Regions from separate parts of the Levilactobacillus suantsaii genome, predicted to be linked through region 1. Evidence: predicted binding sites of a transcription regulator. Region 1 holds the regulator's gene; the other holds the start of a gene.

Region 1 (11,840 bases):
AGTTACTGGAACGCTAAGGTTTTGCTGGCATTGTGCGGACGTAAGACGTTTTACTAAAGGAAATGCGATTAATGGACGGCCGAAACATGGTATGGTGAAGCAAAGGAGATGGGTGGTATGGATTTAACAGCGTATCGGTATACTGGCCAACCAGGGTTAGATTTGGCACAGTGGTCGACACATGAGGTGGCCGCTAAAGCGGATGAGCAACGGGAAGGGGCGCTACCGGACTTGCAGAATTTGCAACGACGGCTGTTTGCCCAAAAGCAGACCGGGGTCGTCGTGATTCTACAGGGAATGGATACGGCCGGCAAGGATGGTTTGATCCGCCACGTTTTTAGTGGTTTGAATCCGTCGGGGACGCAGGTCGAAAGTTTCAAGCAACCGACCTCGGTCGACTTGCAACACGACTTTTTATGGCGGGTGAACCAAGCGTTACCCGAACGAGGAAAAATTGCCATCTTCAATCGTTCCCAGTACGAAGACGTCTTGATCAGTCGGGTGCACCCGGAAATTTTGGTCGGCCAACATTTACCAGGGATTACCCAAGCAGAAGACGTGACGGCTAAGTTCTTTAAGCGGCGTTACAAGGATCTACGCCATTATGAACAATACCTGCGCCATCAAGGAATTGTCACCTACAAGTTCTTTTTACACTTGTCGAAAAACGAGCAAACGAGCCGATTGGCCAAACGGTTGGCCTTACCGGAAAAAAACTGGAAGTTCGATCCGGCCGACCTGAAGGAACGGCGTTACTGGGATGATTACCAGACGGCTTATACCCAGATGTTGGCCCATACAGCCACGGAGAAGCAGCCCTGGTACATCATTCCGGCCGACGATAAGCCCACGGCCCGGTTATTAGTCGCGACGATTTTGGCTGACAATTTAGCAGAATTGAATCCCCAATATCCGCAGGTGACGTCGGCTCAACACCAAGCGTTGTTGGACGTACTAAAAAAGTTAGAAAAGGGTAAAGTCTAATACGGTTGTAATTAGCAAAAAGCGGTCTAACAGCATTAAATAACTTATTAGTTGTAACCTACAATTTTCGTACCTTGCCGAAACAGCATTGAAAATGGTAAAGTTGTTCTCAATGATTGCGTACGCAAGGAGGAAATGAACGAGATGTCCGAACTAAAAGTGGGAATTGATCGGGTAGGGTTTTACACCCCGCGGTTGTATTTAGAGATGACGGACTTAGCCCTTGCACGGGGAGAAGATCCGGCGAAGTATCACGTGGGTATCGGCCAAGATAAACAAGCGGTGATTCCACCGACCCAAGATGTCGTGACCATGGCAGCCAACGCGGCAACCCAGATTTTACGGCCAGAAGACCGTTCCCGGATTAAAATGGTACTGTTCGGGACAGAATCTGGCGTGGATAATTCGAAGGCCACGGCGGTCTATTTGGCGCACCTATTAAACCTAGCTGCGGATACGCGGGCCATTGAACTGAAACAGGCCTGCTATGGGGCCACCGCTGGTTTACAGCTAGCGGCCGATTACGTCCGGGCTCACCCGGACGCCTTAGTGCTTGTAATTGGGGCCGACATCGCCCGTTATGGTTTGCGGACGCCCGGTGAAGTGACTCAGGGTGGCGGTGCCGTGGCTATGTTGGTTAGCGCAGATCCGCAGATCATGGCGTTAGATGCGCAGAGTGCTTACCATACGGCCGACGTAATGGACTTTTGGCGGCCGTTGGATCGGACCGAAGCCCTGGTCGACGGCCGGTACTCCACTAACGTGTACTTAGACTTCTTTAAGCAGACCTGGACGGCGTATCAGCAGCAGACGGGGCGAACGATTGCGGATTTTGCGGCCCTGGCGTTTCATTTACCCTTTACTAAAATGGGACGGAAAGGCTTACGCCAAGTCCTCCCCGAAGCCAGTGCGGCGCACCAGCAAGAGTTGACGGCGGCCTTTGAGGCCAGTCAACTGGATAATCGCAATGTCGGTAACCTCTATACCGGGTCGTTATATCTAAGTCTCTTATCGTTGTGGCGCCATGGGGATTTACGTGCTGGTGATCGCATCGGCTGTTTCAGTTACGGCTCCGGTGCCGAAGGTGAATTTTATAGTGGCGTTCTTCAGCCTGACTACCAACGGGGCTTCGATGATGCCGCGCTGACGACGTTATTGGCTGACCGGCGTGCGGTGAGTGTGGCCGAATATGAGGAACTGTTCCAACAACAGTTACCGAACAATGGCCAGGACGTCCAATTGGCGGTGGGCGCTGACTCGGCTCCGTATTATTTGGCAGGACGACAACATCAACAGCGTCAATATCGGCACCGAATGGAAGCTTAGTGGGGCCGAACTCACTGACGAACCGCATAACGAATTTAATAAGAAATAACGGACATTTCAGAAAAAATAGTCGCTAAAAGTTAATTTTTTCGCTATAATAAAAAGCACTTAAGAGAAAACGAGGAGATTAATTGTGACCAACATTTATTTAGCAGGACCATTTTTTGATGACGAGCAACTCGAACGCATTGGCCGCGCCGAAAAGGCTTTGGCTGCTAACCCGAAGGTGGGCCGGGTCTTCAGTCCTCGGTTGAACGAATTACGGGACGTAACCATGGGGACGCCTGAATGGTGCGACCGGACCTTTAAGATGGATATCGATCAGATCGACCAGGCCGATGTTGTGGTGGCCTTGGCAGATTTTGTCGATGACCAGGTAGATTCTGGAACGGCCTTTGAAATCGGGTACGCTTTCCACAGCCAAACACCAATTGTCTTGCTTCACGAAAAGGACAATAACGTTAACTTGATGCTGGCCCAGGGGGCTCAGTCTTACCTGACACAAGCCGAAGACCTGGCAACTTATGACTTTGAAACGTTACCGGTCAGTCGGTATGAAGGTGAAGTTATTTAAGGTGTTAATTAAAAACAGAGCGTAAAAAGAGTCTGAGAAAATTTTCTCAGACTCTTTTGGTTGAACGATAGTTAGTGAACGTCGTCGCGGAACAGGCCAACGACTTTACCCAGGACGGTAACCTGGTTCAAGATGATGGGCGCCATAGTGTCGTTTTCCGGTTGGAGCCGGTAGTGGTCAGCTTCCTTAAAGAAACGCTTGCACGTGGCTTCATTTTCTTCGGTCATGGCAATGACAATATCGCCGTTGTCTGCGGTTTGCTGGCGACGAACGATGACTTGGTCACCATTCAAAATGCCGATGTTGATCATACTCTCGCCCCGGATAGTCAGCATGAAGAGCTGATCTTCGCTGTTTTCAAATTCTGGGGGAACCGGGAAATAGTCCGTGGCTTCCTGGACCGCTAGAATGGGGGTCCCAGCAGTGACGGTACCCAAAACAGGAATTTGCGTTTGTTGTTCGTGCACGCCTAATTCCTCGAGGCCCGCGGGGGTCACTTCGAGGGCCCGGGGTTTCGTGGGGTCTTTAATCAAGAAGCCCTTTTTTTCTAGGCGGGCGATGTGGCCATGGACCGTGGACGTTGACGACAGCGCCACGGCCTCGCCGATTTCACGAACGGTCGGTGGGTAACCCTTCTCGTTAACGCGTTCCCAGATAAACCGTAAGACGGCGATTTGTTTACTTTCAGAAGCTTTAGTCATTGTGTACCACCTCGTTCGTCAGTCATAGTTGAATTTACCCCAATTCTAGCATAGCTAGCGGTCATTTTCAAACAGATGTTCGGCTAAATCAGTTGAATTCTGAAAATAACCCTGATATGATAAGGGATGTTTTGAAACCTTAACTCAAATAACGTACTTTAAACGAAAGGAGCGTGGGTGTTTCATGGCAGAAGACGCGATGACGCCGTTGCTGGCGCGCATCAATGAATTGGCCCACAAAGCCAAGTCCACGGGACTGACCGCAGCGGAGAAATCCGAGCGTGCCGATTTACGGCAACAATACTTGAAGCTCTTTCGCCAAAGCTTCCGGAGTCAGGTTGAAATGATGCAGGTCTACGACAAGAACGGGAAGGAAGTTACTCCCGAAAAAGTTCGCCGCATTCAACGTGATAAGGGCTTACGGGACGATTAACTAACGAGAGTGGGTCTTTTTGGAGATTCACTCTTTTATTTTGTTCGCAGGTTGTGTAGAATTACATAGTGAATGCTTTTATAAGGGAGGGAAATGTCTTGTCAACTGGAATTTGGATTCTGATTGTGATCGTCGTCGGGCTTGCCGGTGCTTTAGCAGGTTTCTACGGGGCGCGCAAATACATGGAAAAATATTTAAGAGACAATCCGCCTATTAACGAAGACCAATTACGGGTCATGATGTTACAGATGGGACAGAAGCCGTCGCAACGGAAACTTCATCAGATGATGACCGCCATGCAACAGCAAGCTCGTAACAGCAATAAGAAGAAGTAAGCGGTCAACTTCCGACTCGTCGCCAGCACTTTTGGGCGATGAGTTTTTTAATGGCCTTTTTACGGGTGTTGGCTAGACTTATGAGAGCCATCATCATATAATTTTAATTGAATTCTAATCTTAGGAGGGATGCCGCTTGACAATCTTTAAAAAACTAATGTGGTATTTTCGGCTAGAATGGCGGCGCTATACGATTGGAGTCCTCGGCCTGCTCTTAACAGCCATTATTGCCATCATTCCTCCCCGCATCATCGGGAACATGGTCGATAGTATTCACGGCCGTACCATGACGGGGTCGTTGCTGGCCGTAGACTTACTCCTAGTTGCAGGGGCAGCGTTAGCCCAGTATGGCAGTCGGTACATGTGGCGAACGGCCATCTGGGGCGGGGCGGCTCGGTTGGAACAACTTTTACGGGACCGGCTCTTTCAGCACTTTATGCGCATGGACCGGACCTTTTATCAACGTTACCGCACCGGAGATTTGATGGCTCACGCCACTAACGACTTGGAAGCCGTCCAACGGGTCGCCGGTGGGGGGATCTTGCAGTTTGCTGATGCCATCATTACCGGTGGCACCAAGTTGATCGCTATGATGGCCTTGATCAATTGGCGTTTGACGTTATTGGCCGTGGTACCATTCCCGTTCCTGGCGATTGTCTCCTGGATTTTGGGGCAAAAGATTCACCGGGCGTTTGGCCAATCCCAGGCGGCTTTTTCGCGCTTGAATAATAAGGCACAGGAAAGTATCAGTGGTATCAAGGGCATTAAGGCTTTGGGCCAGGACCAGGCCGATGTCGATGACTATAATCAACAGATCGCTCGGACCATCGACATCAACCGGCACGTGAACCGACTCGATTCGTTGTTCGACCCGGCCATCACGCTGATTATTTCCATTTCTTACGTGGCGACCATCGTCTTAGGGGGCCTCTTTGTGCTGCACGGCACCATTACGATTGGAAATTTGGTTTCTTTCATTAGCTACCTGGCGATGATGGTGTGGCCAATGTTTGCGGTTGGGATGCTCTTCAATACTATGGAACGGGGCAATGCCAGTTATGATCGGGTCATGGAACTTCTGGACCAAAAGAGTCAGATTATCGACCGGACGGACGGGATTGCCACCCGACCACGGGGGGCACTGAATTATCACGTGGCGACCTTTAATTACCCCAACGACACGCAGACCAGTTTGCATCAGATCGATTTTGACCTGGCGGCGGGGCACACATTGGGTCTCGTTGGGCGGGTCGGTTCCGGAAAATCAACCATTATGAAGCTGATTTTACGGGAATTTGACCAGTACACCGGTGAAATTAAATTCGGTGGCCATCCAATCAAAGATTACGCACTCGACAGCTACCTACCGGCTATCGGGTACGTGCCGCAGGAAAGTTTTTTATTTTCCGATACGGTCTTTGAAAATATTCGCTTCGCCAAGGCTAACGCCACTCAAGCCGAAGTCGTGGCGGCGGCTCAAAAGAGTGATTTGGCCCATCAAATCGACCAATTACCGGAGGGGTATGATACCCAGGTCGGTGAAGAGGGTATCTCTCTGTCTGGAGGGCAACGACAGCGGTTGGCGATTGCCCGGGCCTTATTGATCAATCCGGAACTTCTGATTTTAGACGATGCCTTATCCGCCGTCGATGCGGAGACCGAGACCAAAATCTTGGCCAACTTACGCGCCGAACGAGCCGATAAAACCACGATCATTTCGGCGCACCGGTTGAGTTCAGTGATGAACGCTGATGAAATCATCGTGTTAGACCACGGTCACATTGTTGAACGGGGGACCCACGATGACTTGATGGCGGCTCAGGGCTGGTACGCCGAGATGTTTACGGAACAACAACTAGAAACACGGGTGAAAGGAGGAACGTCCAATGGCCGTTAAAGCGCATGAATCTGCGTGGGCTCACAGTATGACCACCAAGGAGCAACTGACCGTGATCGGTCGCTTGCTGAAATTTGCCGCCCCGTATAAGTGGTTCTTTATCGGGTCGGTGATTTTATCGGCCATTATCAGTGGTATCAACGTCCTCTTACCCTGGTTACTGCAAACCTACATGGACCGTTATTTGCGTAACGGCTCCGCAACGCTAGCCATTATGTGGCTGTTTGCCGGACTCTATTTCTTGGGGATGGTGATGCGAGCCGTGACCCAGTTTTGGCAAAATTACACGAGTACCATGGGTGCCGAGTACATGCTTGAAAGTGTCCGGCGCAAGATGTTTGCCGATTTGCACGGCAAGGGGATGCGCTACTTTGACCAAACTCCAGGGGGCTCCATTCTATCGCGGTTAATGAACGATACCATGACCTTTTCCAATTTCTGGGCGTTACTGAACACGTTGATTTTAGCGATTTTTGCCGTGATTTCATCGTTTGCCGCGATGGCGGCGACCGATTGGACCGTGGCCTTGGCGACGTTAATCTTAATCCCGTTTCTATTTTGGGTGATTTGGTACTATCAACGCTTCAGTTCTCGAGTCTACCGCCGCATGCGGGAACGCTTGAGTGAGCTGAATACGAAGCTCAGTGAAGCCATTACCGGGATTACCGTGATTCAAGAATTTCGCCAGGAACACCGGATGTCGAAGGGCTTTGAAAAGACCAATCGCGCCTACTACGGGACGCGACGGGCCATGATTCGGACCAATTCGCTCCTCTTGAGCCCCATGATTAATCTGTTTTACGCGTTAGGTACGGTCGTCGTTTTGGGCCTCTTTGGCCTCCGCGGGATGCACCAAATTGTAGCTGCCGGGGTCGTCTACGCGTTCATCACTTACCTGAACAACTTTTATAGTCCGATGAGTCAAATGATGGATAGTTTGAGTGATTTTCAAAACGGGATGGTCGCTGGTTCCCGGGTCATGCGGATCCTCGATGACCGGACCCTGGCACCAGCACAAAATCCCAACGCGGACACCAACGCGAAGATTACGCGCGGTAAAGTTGAATTTCGGCACGTGACCTTCGCTTACGACCAGGACCATCCGGTGTTAAAAGACGTGTCGTTCGTGGTGGAACCCGGCCAGACAGTGGCCCTCGTGGGTGAAACTGGGTCGGGAAAGACCTCGACCATTAACGTACTGATGCGCTTCTACGAGTTTCAAGGCGGGCAAGTACTCATTGATGACCGGGACATCCGGGATTACCCAGCGGCTGAATTGCGGGCCAAGATGGGCTTAGTGTTGCAGGAGCCACAACTATTTTACGGGGATATCCAGAGTAATATCCGGATGTTTAACCCGCAGATTACGGATAGCCAGGTGGAACAGGCCGCCAAGTTCGTCCAAGCCGATGACTTTATTGAGCGCCTGCCGCAGAAGTACGCCACGCCCGTGCTGGAACGGGGGACCGAATACTCGGCGGGACAGCGACAGCTGATTACCTTTGCTCGAACTGTGGTCACCGACCCTAAAATTTTGATTTTGGATGAGGCGACGGCAAACGTAGATACGGAGACCGAGACCATGATTCAGACCGGTTTGAGTCGTATCCAGGAAAACCGAACGACCGTCGCCATCGCACACCGCTTGTCCACCATCCAAAACGCAGATTTGATCCTGGTCTTACATCAGGGCTGCATCGTGGAGCGGGGGACCAACGCGAGTCTGATGCAGCAACACGGCTACTACTACGACATGATTCAATTACAAAACGCCGCGCATCAGTAATGGTGATGACAAAAAAACGACCGGAAGATTCTCCGGTCGTTTTTGATTACTCTTGCTTGTGTTTTTTGCCCGTTACATCGACGTAGTGGAAGTTTGGGTTGATTTCCTGGTCGAGTTGGTCAAAGGCTTGCTGCATTTGTTGCTCGATCTGCGCTTGCCCCGCCTCGTCTAACTTTAACTTGCGATCGATGGTAATGGGTTTACCGTAAGCGATGGTGACGCGGTGCCGGGAAAATAATTGCTTAAACGTTAACGGTCCCTGATAAACGGTTGGGATCAATGGCACCTTCGCCATCTTGGCGATGACGGCGGCCCCGCCTTTAAGTTCGGCAGAATGCCGACTACCAGACGGGAAAATGATGAGCGACAGGTCGCCCTGACGCAGAGTCCGGACCGGCGTTTTAATCACCGATGGTCCCGGATTATCACGATTTACCGGAAAAGCATTGGCATGACGCAAAATCCATCGTAAAATTGGATTTTGGAATAACTCTTCCTTCGCCATGAAGCTAAATTTCCGGGGACTGGCGCCCAGTGCAAAGTAGACGGGGTCAAACCAGGTTCGGTGTGGCCCCACCAGGATATAGGGCCCAGTTGGTAAGTCTTCACGGTGTAGGTAGGTTGCGCGGCCGTTAACAATCGCTAGTAAGACGCGAACCAGACCGCGTAAAAACGAATAGAACATGTATGACGCACTCCTCTCGCAACGCGACTCTATTTATCTAGTATGCAAAAAAAGGAGCGCCGTTGCAAGTGATCTCGCATGTTTTGAAAGGATGAGGGGTTTAAATGACAGCACCAAATTTACGTCCGGGTGAACGCGTCGACCAGTTGTATAGTCAGGACATTCAAATTATTCAAAGTCCCGACGTGTTTGCATTCTCACTGGACGCCGTGCTCCTCGCGGACTTTGCCCGGCTTCCCTTAAAAACCAGTAGTCACACGGTGGATCTGTGTGCCGGCAACGGGGCCGTGGGGTTATTTATGAGTCATAAAACGAAGGGGACCATTAGCGAGGTGGAACTTCAGCCGCGATTAGCCGATATGGCTAATCGCAGTGTAGCGCTGAACGGCTTAACGGCACGGATGCCAGTCTACCAGGGTGATTTGGCCGATGTGACACAGTGGATCCCCAAAGATTCAACGGACGTGGTGACTTGTAACCCGCCGTACTTCGCGGATTCACCGGATAGTCAGAAGAACCCGAACCGCTATTTGGCCATTGCGCGCCACGAAATCACCACCACACTAGAAACGGTGGTCGCGACCACGAGTGATCTACTGAAGATGAACGGGAAGGCCTACTTTGTGCATCGTCCGGACCGCCTGTTAGAACTGCTTCAACTGATGCAAGCCCACCGACTGGCACCCAAGCGGATTCGGCTCGTTCACCCCAAGCCAGGCAAGGAAGCCAACATGGTCTTAGTTGAAGCCATCAAGGATGGCAAATCCGGCGGTCTTCGATTCTTAGCGCCGTTGCTAGTGTATACGGCGGCGGGAGAGTATACCGCAGAAGTGGGGCGACTGTTATATGGCGATTGAGCAAACTTACTATTTTTACGTGTTATTATGTGCAGACCGGTCGCTTTACGGTGGCTTTACCACCAACGTGGCGAAGCGCTTTGCCACTCATTTGGCCGGTAAAGGGGCCAAATACACCCGTTCCCACCGGCCGGTACGGGTCTTGTACCAAGAAGCCTTTACCACGAAACATGCGGCTTTGCACGCAGAGTGGGCCTTCAAACACCAGTCGCGACAACGAAAACTACGATACCTGGCGGCTCACGGGGTGACTTTGGAAAGTTAGGTGCCCCATGGCTGATTGTGGGGGATGTTTGGTTAGCATGCAATCTAGTTCAGGTGAAGATAGCGTCGTTTGGAAGCGGTTGTGGTAAGATAGGAGCGAACCATTGGTACACATAGAAGGACAAATTACTTAAGGAGGAAACGACTGTGAAAATTATTGCTTATGGAATCCGGGATGACGAACGACCATACTTAGACCAGTGGTCGCAAGCCCAAGGAATCGAGGTTAAGGCAGTTTCAGCGTTGTTAGACGAGGAAACGGCGGCTTTAGCCAAAGGGTATGACGGAGCAGTGGTTTATCAACAGAAACCTTATACCGCGGCTGTTTTGGACCAACTCGCCGCTAATGGCGTGACGAACCTGTCCTTACGAAACGTGGGGGTCGATAACGTGGATGCCGAGGCCGTGAAACGCAACGGCTTCAAGGTCACTAACGTTCCGGCCTATTCCCCAGCAGCCATTGCGGAATTTACGGTTACGGAATTACTGCGCCTATTGCGCCGGACCCCAACGTTTGACCGGAAGCAGGCCCAAGGTGACCTGCGGTGGGCACCAGACATCGCCGACGAATTGAATTCAATGACCGTCGGTATCGTGGCCACGGGGCGGATCGGACGCGCCGCTTTGAAGATTTACCAAGGTTTTGGGGCCAAGGTGATTGCCTACGATGTTTTTCATAATCCGGAATTAGAAAAACAGGGGATTTACGTGGACACCTTGGATGAGTTGTACGCCCAAGCGGATGTTATCTCCCTGCACGCACCGGCAACCAAGGACAACAATAAGATGTTGAACGCGGACGCCTTTGCGAAGATGAAGGATGGTGTGTGGATCTTGAACCCAGCCCGGGGGGCCTTGATCGACACGGATGCGCTGATTGCGGCGCTCGATAGTGGCAAGGTCGCCGGTGCGGCTCTTGACGTTTACGAAAACGAAGTTGGCATCTTCAACACGGACTTCGGGAGTTTCGACAACATTCCGGACGAACGTTTGAAGAACTTGATGAAGCGCGATAACGTTTTGGTCAGTCCCCACATTGCCTTTTACACCCGGACGGCCGTTAAAAATATGGTGCAGTATGCGTTGAATAATAATCGACAATTGATTGAGACTGGTAAAGCGGATAATGAAGTGACGTTTTAATTTGGCGACTCCTCAATAAACTAAAAAAGCAGGTCAGAACCGTTACGGTCCTGACCTGCTTTAGGTTTCAATTAGAGTTGAGCCACGCCAGTCAGCGCGAGTAGTAGTTGCTGAAGCTCAGCTGGACTTTCCACGGTTTGGTCGGGTGTCCAATCCCCATCCGGAATCTCAAAGTTGCGATGGTTGAACCAAAAAGCCTGCCAACCGGCTTGCTTAGCGGCCCGGATATCCAGGCTGTAGCAGTCGCCCACGTAGACGATTTCGCTCGCCCGCAAGTTCAAGCGTCGATTCATCATGGTAAAGATTTGGGGATCCGGTTTAGCGACACCGGCTTCTTCTGAAGTCAGAATCGTTTGCCGGTCGATCCAACGTTGCATATGCAAGCGCATGACCTTGGCCAATTGATAATCGGTCTGACCGTTAGTAATGATGCCCAGCTGATATTGGGCTTTGAGTCGGTTTAAGACGGTGGCTAAGCCTGGAAAAAGTGCGATGTGCTGGAGTTTATGAGTGTAAGCGTCCTGAAAGGCCGCCGCCGCTTCCGGCGTTACCGGTGGTAAGTCCTGTGCGTGCAGGGCCGTGTTGAGGCGAGTTACCTCCCACTCCGCTATATTTTTACGGCTCAAAAAGGATTTGGTCAGTTGACCACTTTGCCGCCGGTACGCCTGAAACGTCCGGGTCAAATCGAAGCTGGTTGGTAGTTGAATGATGGGTGCTAAGGCGGCGACGAACGGCGCCTTTTGGTCATAGAGCGTGTCATCAACATCAAAGACGACCGCTTTTATCATGTGCAGTTCCTCCTGTCTAAGTTCCCTAGCAGTGTATCATATCTCTAGGCGAAAGCCAATTTTTTCT
Region 2 (7,055 bases), 160 kb from region 1:
AATCAATGCAATGAAAAAAAGGTCATGTCTGGCGAATTTTATGACAATATGGACGCGGGTTCAGCGAATCAATGAATTTAACTAAATTGCGGAGACCACGTCCGGTCTGCGTCAGCGCGACCCATTTCTTCGGGCCGCCCTTGGGACTTATTCCGACGGGCTGTCCGTTCTTCCACCGATTTGCGCTAATTTTGGCTTGGTCAACGTTCACGTTGGCAAGGACGTTTTTATTAATTTTGATAATAAATTTGTGGATGACGGGGAAATCTTTATTGGTGATCATACGATGATTGGTCCCAACTGTACCTTTGCAACGGCTTCTCACCCGGTGTCACGGGCTTCAATTTAATAAAACGATTCATATTGGCGATAATGTCTGGATTGGCAGCGGTGTGACGGTGCTGCCGGGAATTACGATCGGTGAAAATTCAATCATTTAAATTAAGTTAGAACTGCTCATTAAAAATACCCCCACTAAATTAACTTAGTGGGGGTATTTTTAATTTAGTTTGATAGTTTAGAGTTTCTTCAATCCCTTACGTTGTTCGTCATCAATCATGTGCGTGTACAATGATTGCTCAACTGCAGACTTATCAATGGTCAAAAATAAGCGGCTTCGCATGACAATAAATTTTATATTTTTCCCATAATTCTATTTACATATCGTAAATTATGAATATAATAGAACTATGGAAATTAATACAAAGTTGTTTTCGGTCCTATCTAACCAGACTCGGCTCGATATTCTACAATGGCTCAAGAATCCAGAAAAGGAGATTACTTCGGTATCGTGTGAAACTGTACGGTTCATGATGCGGGAAAAGGGAGGAATTTGTGTGACCGACATCGTTAAACGTGCCGGTTTGGCCCAATCAACTGTTTCTAAATACTTAAGTGATTTGCAAAACTGTGGGTTGTTGATTTCGGAACGGCACGGGAAGTGGACCTACTACCGACGGAACGACAAGCATATTCATGAGTTAGCACAGTACGTGGCAGAGGAATTGTAAGAAATTCCTTTTTATTTCCACTTAAGTATCGTTAATTTTCGATTTATAAATATAAATGGAGGCTTTAGTATGACGGAGAATTTGCGTCTGGTGTTGCCACAATGGCCGGGCGGGATGAACGCTAATTATCAAATGGGAGCTAAAATTCTGGAGGCCTTGGTACCCGAAAGTTCTCAAACGGAAACCTTGCACATCCCGGTCGATCAAACGGCAGTTACCGATAATGACCGTATCGACGGTGAAACAAGCCTGTTACGACAAATGCAAACGACCGCTGACACGTTACGGATCAAACAACCCCAGCGAGTCATCACCCTCGGGGGCGATTGTTCAATTTCGGAAGCGCCCTTTGATTACCTGCACGGCAAATATCCCGATGATTTGGGTATCATCTGGTTAGATGCGCATCCCGATGCCTCTGATCCGGACACTTCGCACCATATTCACGAAATGGTCGTAGCTAATTTGATGCAAAAAGGGGCGGCCAAATTTAACCAGCAGGTCCGACACCCATTTACCCCTAAACAAGTCTTGTTTGCCGGGTTACAAACGCAAGCGTTACGCCCAATGGACCATCTAGTTTCTGATTTACAGATGGCAGTACTCACGCCCGCAGACTTGGCAACGACTAGTGATCGCCTCTTAGCCTGGTTTACGGCAGCCGGCATCAAGCACGTGGCCCTTCACTTAGACCTAGACGTCTTAGACCCGGACGATTTTCGGTCTGTTTTACCGGCAGAGCCCGGGTTAGACCGACAAAAATTTGGCGCAGCTATTGGGTCGATGAAGTTGGCAACGGTTAGCCGGGTGCTCCAAGATGTGAGTGCCCACGCCGAGCTAGTTGGGCTATCGATTGCTGAACACATGCCGTGGGACGCCATTAATTTGCATAATGAACTCCAAAAACTAGCCATTTTTAAGTAAACACGACTAAATAAATGCCAGATGGCATTTATTTTTTCATCTAATATATTCATATTTAGCGATATATAAATCTAAGGAGGAACCTAAATGAACCCCATTACGAAAATCTTACAAACAACGTACCCGTTGATTCAAGCTCCAATGTCTTGGTTGACCAATGCTAAATTTGTTGCTGCGGTTAGCGATGCCGGTGGTTTAGGTGTCCTGGGCCCTAACGCTGGTCAGCAAACGAATGCCAGAGACCCGCATGAAGTGGCTGAACGCATGCGGGCAGAAATCAAGCAGGTCCAAAATCTCACTTCAAAATCATTTGGCTTAAATATTTTAACGCCAAACGACGGTAAAAGCTTGGCCGATACTACTTATACGCGTGAAATCCTCAAGGTCGCTTTTGCCGAGGGCGTGAAATATTTCGTTGTAGTCGGTACAGCCCACCAAGAATTATTTCAACTCATCAAAGCGCATCAGGGAATCATCATCTTTCGGCCCTTAACACCAACAGTTGCGCAAATGCAGTTAGGGGAACGTTACGGGGCAGATATCGCGGTCGCCACCGGCTCAGACGAAGGCGGGGTATTACCGAAACAAGATTTTGGAACGTTCACCGTTGTTCCAACCATGGTCGATGCCGTCAACATCCCCGTATTAGCTGCTGGTGGCATCAATGATCGCCGCGGTGTTAAAGCGGCCCTTGCTTTGGGTGCACGGGGCGTTTACATTGGGAGTCGTTTCTTAATGACGACCGAGTCGCCGATGAGTCCCGTGGCTAAAAAAATGGTTGCGACGGCAACGCACCACAACCTTTTTCGGGTATCTCCCACGCAACGTTCGCTGGACACACGGCCAGCGAAAAAATATGCTCAAGTCCAACTGGCTACGCCCAAAGACAACGATTTGGATCATCAAATCAGCGTTAATGGGGGCGTACGTCCGGGGATGCTTCAAGGGGATTTTCAAACGGGTATCGTGAGTGTGAATACTGGTGTCGATACGCTTAAAAAGGTATTACCGGTTAAAACCCTCATCCAATCCTTAATGGAGGCATAAGCGAGTTGTTACTGAGGCTCAGTTAAATTTATTTTGGACAAATCAGGTGAACTTATTTCTGAAAACACCGCCCCTGCTGAATTTGCGTAAATTTCAGCAGGGGCGGTGTTTGTTTTTTCTGAAGACAACGCTGTATCGCCTAAAGTTTCTTCAATCCCTTACGTTGTTCGTCATCAATCATGTGCGTGTATAAACCCGTTGCAGTTGTCGAGTTTTGCCCCAGCTGGGTGGCGACTAATTGCTCATTCTTCGTTGCCAGATACAATTTTGAAGCCAAAGTATGCCGCAACTTATGGGGCGTGATGCGGACTTTGAAGGCACTCGAATACTTGGCGACCATTTTTTCGATGGAATTAGCCTGCATCCGGGAGGCCTGGCCGCGATAAATGGTCAAAAACAAGGCCCGGTCACTGGCCGTTGCGTGATAAAGTGTGGGACGTTGCTCAACGTAAGCCTGAATATAGGGCATGGTCCAGGGGGCAATCGGCACGGTATCGCGTTGGCCCCCTTTGCGCACGACCCCAATCGTAGCGGTCTTTAAGTTCAATTGGCGCAAATCCGCGTTGGCCGCTTCGGATACCCGCAGGCCACTGCCGAGTAAGAGGGCGTTGATGGCGAGGTCCCGGCGCTTATCGCGTTTAAAATACCGCCGTTGGGCCGGTGTCAGGCCTTGTTCGTACTTATGATCGATGAAGTCGAGGTAGTCGTGATCCGTATTGCCCAGCATCAACTTGGTCTTGAGGTTCGCCGCCCGGGTGGCATAAGTTTCATTTGTCCGTACCAGCGCAATCTTATGCATCACGTTACGGTCAAAGTAGGCTTCACCGTGCTCATCTTCAGTGTCTTCGGTCAGATACTTGAAGAGCGAAGATAACGCGTTCAACGAGCGGTTGATAGTGGGGTGAGACCGACTGCCCCGCGCACCGGTCAGTTTTGTTTGGTTCAATAGGGCGGACTTGTAGAGTTCCACCGTTTCCTTTTTCAAATGGGCCAATAGGTCGAGGGAAATCTCGGTCGGCTGCGTCGCCGTGGTGAGGCCCTCGCTAATCAACCAGTTAAAGAAGCGCCGAAATTCGGTCAGGTACTGATACAACGTCGCCGGGGACAGGGGAATCGTCGATTTAGCCTGATAGTATTCCTGGACGAACCAGGGCGCTTGGGCGAGTTCTTCGTCGATGAGTTTTAAATAGTGTTGCTTTTCCATAAACAGGGCCTCCAAACAGACGTTCTTGACTTTAGCTTAGCATATTTGCCGGGAGAAGACGACTGTTTAACTGGGGGTAAAATGTCTTGTTTAAATTAAACAGGAACTAATTTAGCCATTTTAGACTCATCAATGGTGTCCTTATCAGCGTTAAAATGATTCTAGCCCATGCTATACTTAACGAGTGTGACTTTGCCCATACTTTAATTCGACTTTTTATAGACTAGTCGTTGGTGTGCAGCTACTCGAACCAGGTTCAGCGTAATACCCAGACCAATTAAGACGAGTAGTGCCATCCCCAGTGATTCAAAATGGTAAGCTGAAAGTAACCCGTTGTGTGAAAATAACGTTGCAAGCGTTGCTAGTCCCGTAACGCCACCAAGTTGCAACATGATGTTAATTAGACCGGAACCGATACCGGCTGCTGAGGGCGATAATCCGGTTACGGCTAAGGTGGTCACGGGACTTAAAATCCAGCCTTGGCCGTAGCCAATCAGAACCATCGGGAGGGCAACGGTTACCCAATAGTTTCCACCGGGATGAATGCCTAGTAAGCCCAGGAAACCAATCAAGCCAATCATCAGTCCCCATAAAAGTGGTTGACGATTACCATACCGACAGGTTAAATGATCCACCTGGTGAGCAGACCAGAAATTAACCAACGTCATGGGCAAAAATGAGGCTCCAACTAAAATTGGATTCAGGTGGTATAACGTTTGGAGAATCCGGGGAGTGAAAAACCAGAAGCTAGTAATTGCCGCCGAATAAACGAATCGAATCAAATAGGCTTGAGTACGGGAGGCATTATTTAAAATAGCCACTGGAATTAATGTTTGGGGGCTACTTATTTCGTGATGGGCAAAGCCTCCCAGCAGTAGCAGACCAATCAGTAGGGAAAGTAGCCGATTGCCATAGCCGTTAATTCCGTTAATCAGGCCCACAATACCTAAAAACGAAAGGGCAACTCCCGACCAATCGAGGGTGCGTCGTTGCCGACTTGACGCTGGCAGATAACGCTGGGTTAACCAAATTAAGCCTAGGGTGATGGGTAAATTAATAAAAAAGCCAGCACGCCATGACCATAAAGTTGTGATGCCCGCGCCGATAATGAGGCCGAGACTAACCCCAATGCCAGACATTGCCCCATAAACGGCAATTGCGTGGTCCCGTTGAGAACCTTGATAATTATCCATAATAATAGCTAAGGTGGCGGGCGCAATGATGGCGGCCCCAACTCCCTGGACAGCGCGGGCTAAAATGAGCATGAACATACTGGTTGCTAAGCCCACGGTCAGTGAACTGATTCCGAAAATCAGGAGCCCCGTGATAAAAATTGGCTTTCGGCCCCATAAGTCACCTAAGCGTCCACCCAGAAGGAGGAGGCTGCCAAAGGTGAGGCCGTAAGCATTGCTGATCCAGGTCGCTTGATTCGTCGTCATCGCAAAAGAACGGCCGATTTCGTTGGAGCAGGTAAAGACGAGGGATGTGTCTACCAGAATAATGAAATAGGCCAGCAGGAAAATTAACATGATAAAATCAAAGTGTTTCAAACGCATCGTTTAAACGCCAGCTTTCTTAACTAATAAGTAGTCTTAGTTTAAAACCAGTGAAATCGGTTGGGAAGAAAGCTTTTGTTAAGGCGAATTAAGGGATGGTTAATGGAGGAATGGCAATGTTAGATATGATGAGTTTGGCGATTTTTGAATTGGTCGTGACTAATGGGAGTTTTACGCAAGCTGCTGCTCACGGTTATTTAACGCCCCCGGCCGTCAAACGACGGATTGAAGAGCTAGAAAAGCAGATTGGGGTGACTCTGTTTTTAAGGACCGCCCAGGGTGTGCAACTAACGGCAGCGGGAAAATTACTCCATCAACAGGCGCCCGCCTTGATTAATCACAGTGAAAGTCTCCTGAAACAGGTTCAGCATTATACGGGAAGTCAAGCTAAAGTGATTCGGATTGGAACGTCCACGTTGAATCCGGCTAGTCGTCAATCTGCCTTGTGGGCCGAAGTTAGTCGTCAGCTACCAGATTATCGGTTTCAATTCATTCCGTTGGAGACCCTGAACATGGGATTTCCGATGCTGTATCAGCACTTAGGTGAACAGGTTGATCTGTTAGTTGGTCCTTCAGGCTTTCAGCAAACACCCTCGCATATTCATTTTTACCAACTGGCAACGGCTAAGCTGACCTTGACTATGTGCCAGACCGATGCTTTGGCTCGTCAGGCCGTGATTCAGCCGGATGATTTGGTCGGAACTAAGTTGGCCTTAATTCCCCAATATGAATCAAATGCGATTGATCAGGTTTACGACTATTTGGCCCAAGCCCAGATCAAATTTACGGCTATGGCGGCCGATGCCCACTATACGATTGAGACGTTTAATCGGGATATTTTACCGAATCAGCCTTTATTGACCCTCGATTGTTGGCCGGCAATTTTACCCGGGACAGTCACGCGGCCGTTAAATCTCCCCGTCAGCATTCCTTACGGTATCATGGCGCCGTTAAAATTAACGCCAGCCATGGTTAAGCTGACAAACGTGGTACAGCAAATCATCGATAATTAAATAACCCTGGTTTGTACGACTCTGGTTTGGGGATGCACTATGGGTATCGTCTTAATCCGACCGACCCATGCTATAATTAATGAATATGGCCTACCTGCGTTTATCTTTAGCGTTGACGACTAAAATGACAGATAAAATTGAATTTAATTTTGACTTAACGGAGGAATGACATGGTACTCAACTCAGCATCAACTGGCCTCGTAAAACTAGCCAGGTCCGTTCATCAACAACTTAGTCACTACCGCGTCCAACAGATTCAAGCGGTACTGACGCTATTAGATGAGGGCAACACAGTTCCCTT

What was found. Region 1 encodes LexA, which represses DNA repair genes until DNA is damaged. Its sites were predicted from a motif close to CNAACANNTGTTNG; they were not measured.
Region 2: xerS (tyrosine recombinase XerS) is a predicted target of LexA. The motif match lies at 4,198-4,211, and genes of this name have one in related genera.

Annotation. Positions count from the first base shown of each region.
Region 1 is NZ_CP059603.1:1,834,597-1,846,436, forward strand. Features, by position in the region: gene H3M12_RS08505 (PPK2 family polyphosphate kinase) at 118-984, shown strand; gene H3M12_RS08510 (hydroxymethylglutaryl-CoA synthase) at 1,129-2,310, shown strand; gene H3M12_RS08515 (nucleoside 2-deoxyribosyltransferase) at 2,444-2,884, shown strand; gene lexA (transcriptional repressor LexA) at 2,956-3,585, opposite strand; gene H3M12_RS08525 (DUF896 domain-containing protein) at 3,770-4,018, shown strand; gene H3M12_RS08530 (YneF family protein) at 4,117-4,353, shown strand; gene H3M12_RS08535 (ABC transporter ATP-binding protein) at 4,490-6,250, shown strand; gene H3M12_RS08540 (ABC transporter ATP-binding protein) at 6,240-8,036, shown strand; gene H3M12_RS08545 (lysophospholipid acyltransferase family protein) at 8,083-8,721, opposite strand; gene H3M12_RS08550 (tRNA1(Val) (adenine(37)-N6)-methyltransferase) at 8,826-9,578, shown strand; gene H3M12_RS08555 (GIY-YIG nuclease family protein) at 9,568-9,843, shown strand; gene H3M12_RS08560 (D-2-hydroxyacid dehydrogenase) at 9,990-10,985, shown strand; gene H3M12_RS08565 (HAD family hydrolase) at 11,057-11,773, opposite strand.
Region 2 is NZ_CP059603.1:1,996,200-2,003,254, reverse strand. Features, by position in the region: gene H3M12_RS09280 (hypothetical protein) at 23-283, opposite strand; gene H3M12_RS13140 (hypothetical protein) at 393-440, shown strand; gene H3M12_RS09270 (ArsR/SmtB family transcription factor) at 690-1,010, shown strand; gene H3M12_RS09265 (arginase family protein) at 1,080-1,934, shown strand; gene H3M12_RS09260 (nitronate monooxygenase) at 2,022-2,981, shown strand; gene xerS (tyrosine recombinase XerS) at 3,121-4,185, opposite strand; gene H3M12_RS09250 (MFS transporter) at 4,389-5,714, opposite strand; gene H3M12_RS09245 (LysR family transcriptional regulator) at 5,858-6,754, shown strand; partial or broken gene H3M12_RS09240 (Tex family protein) at 6,925-7,055, shown strand, end outside.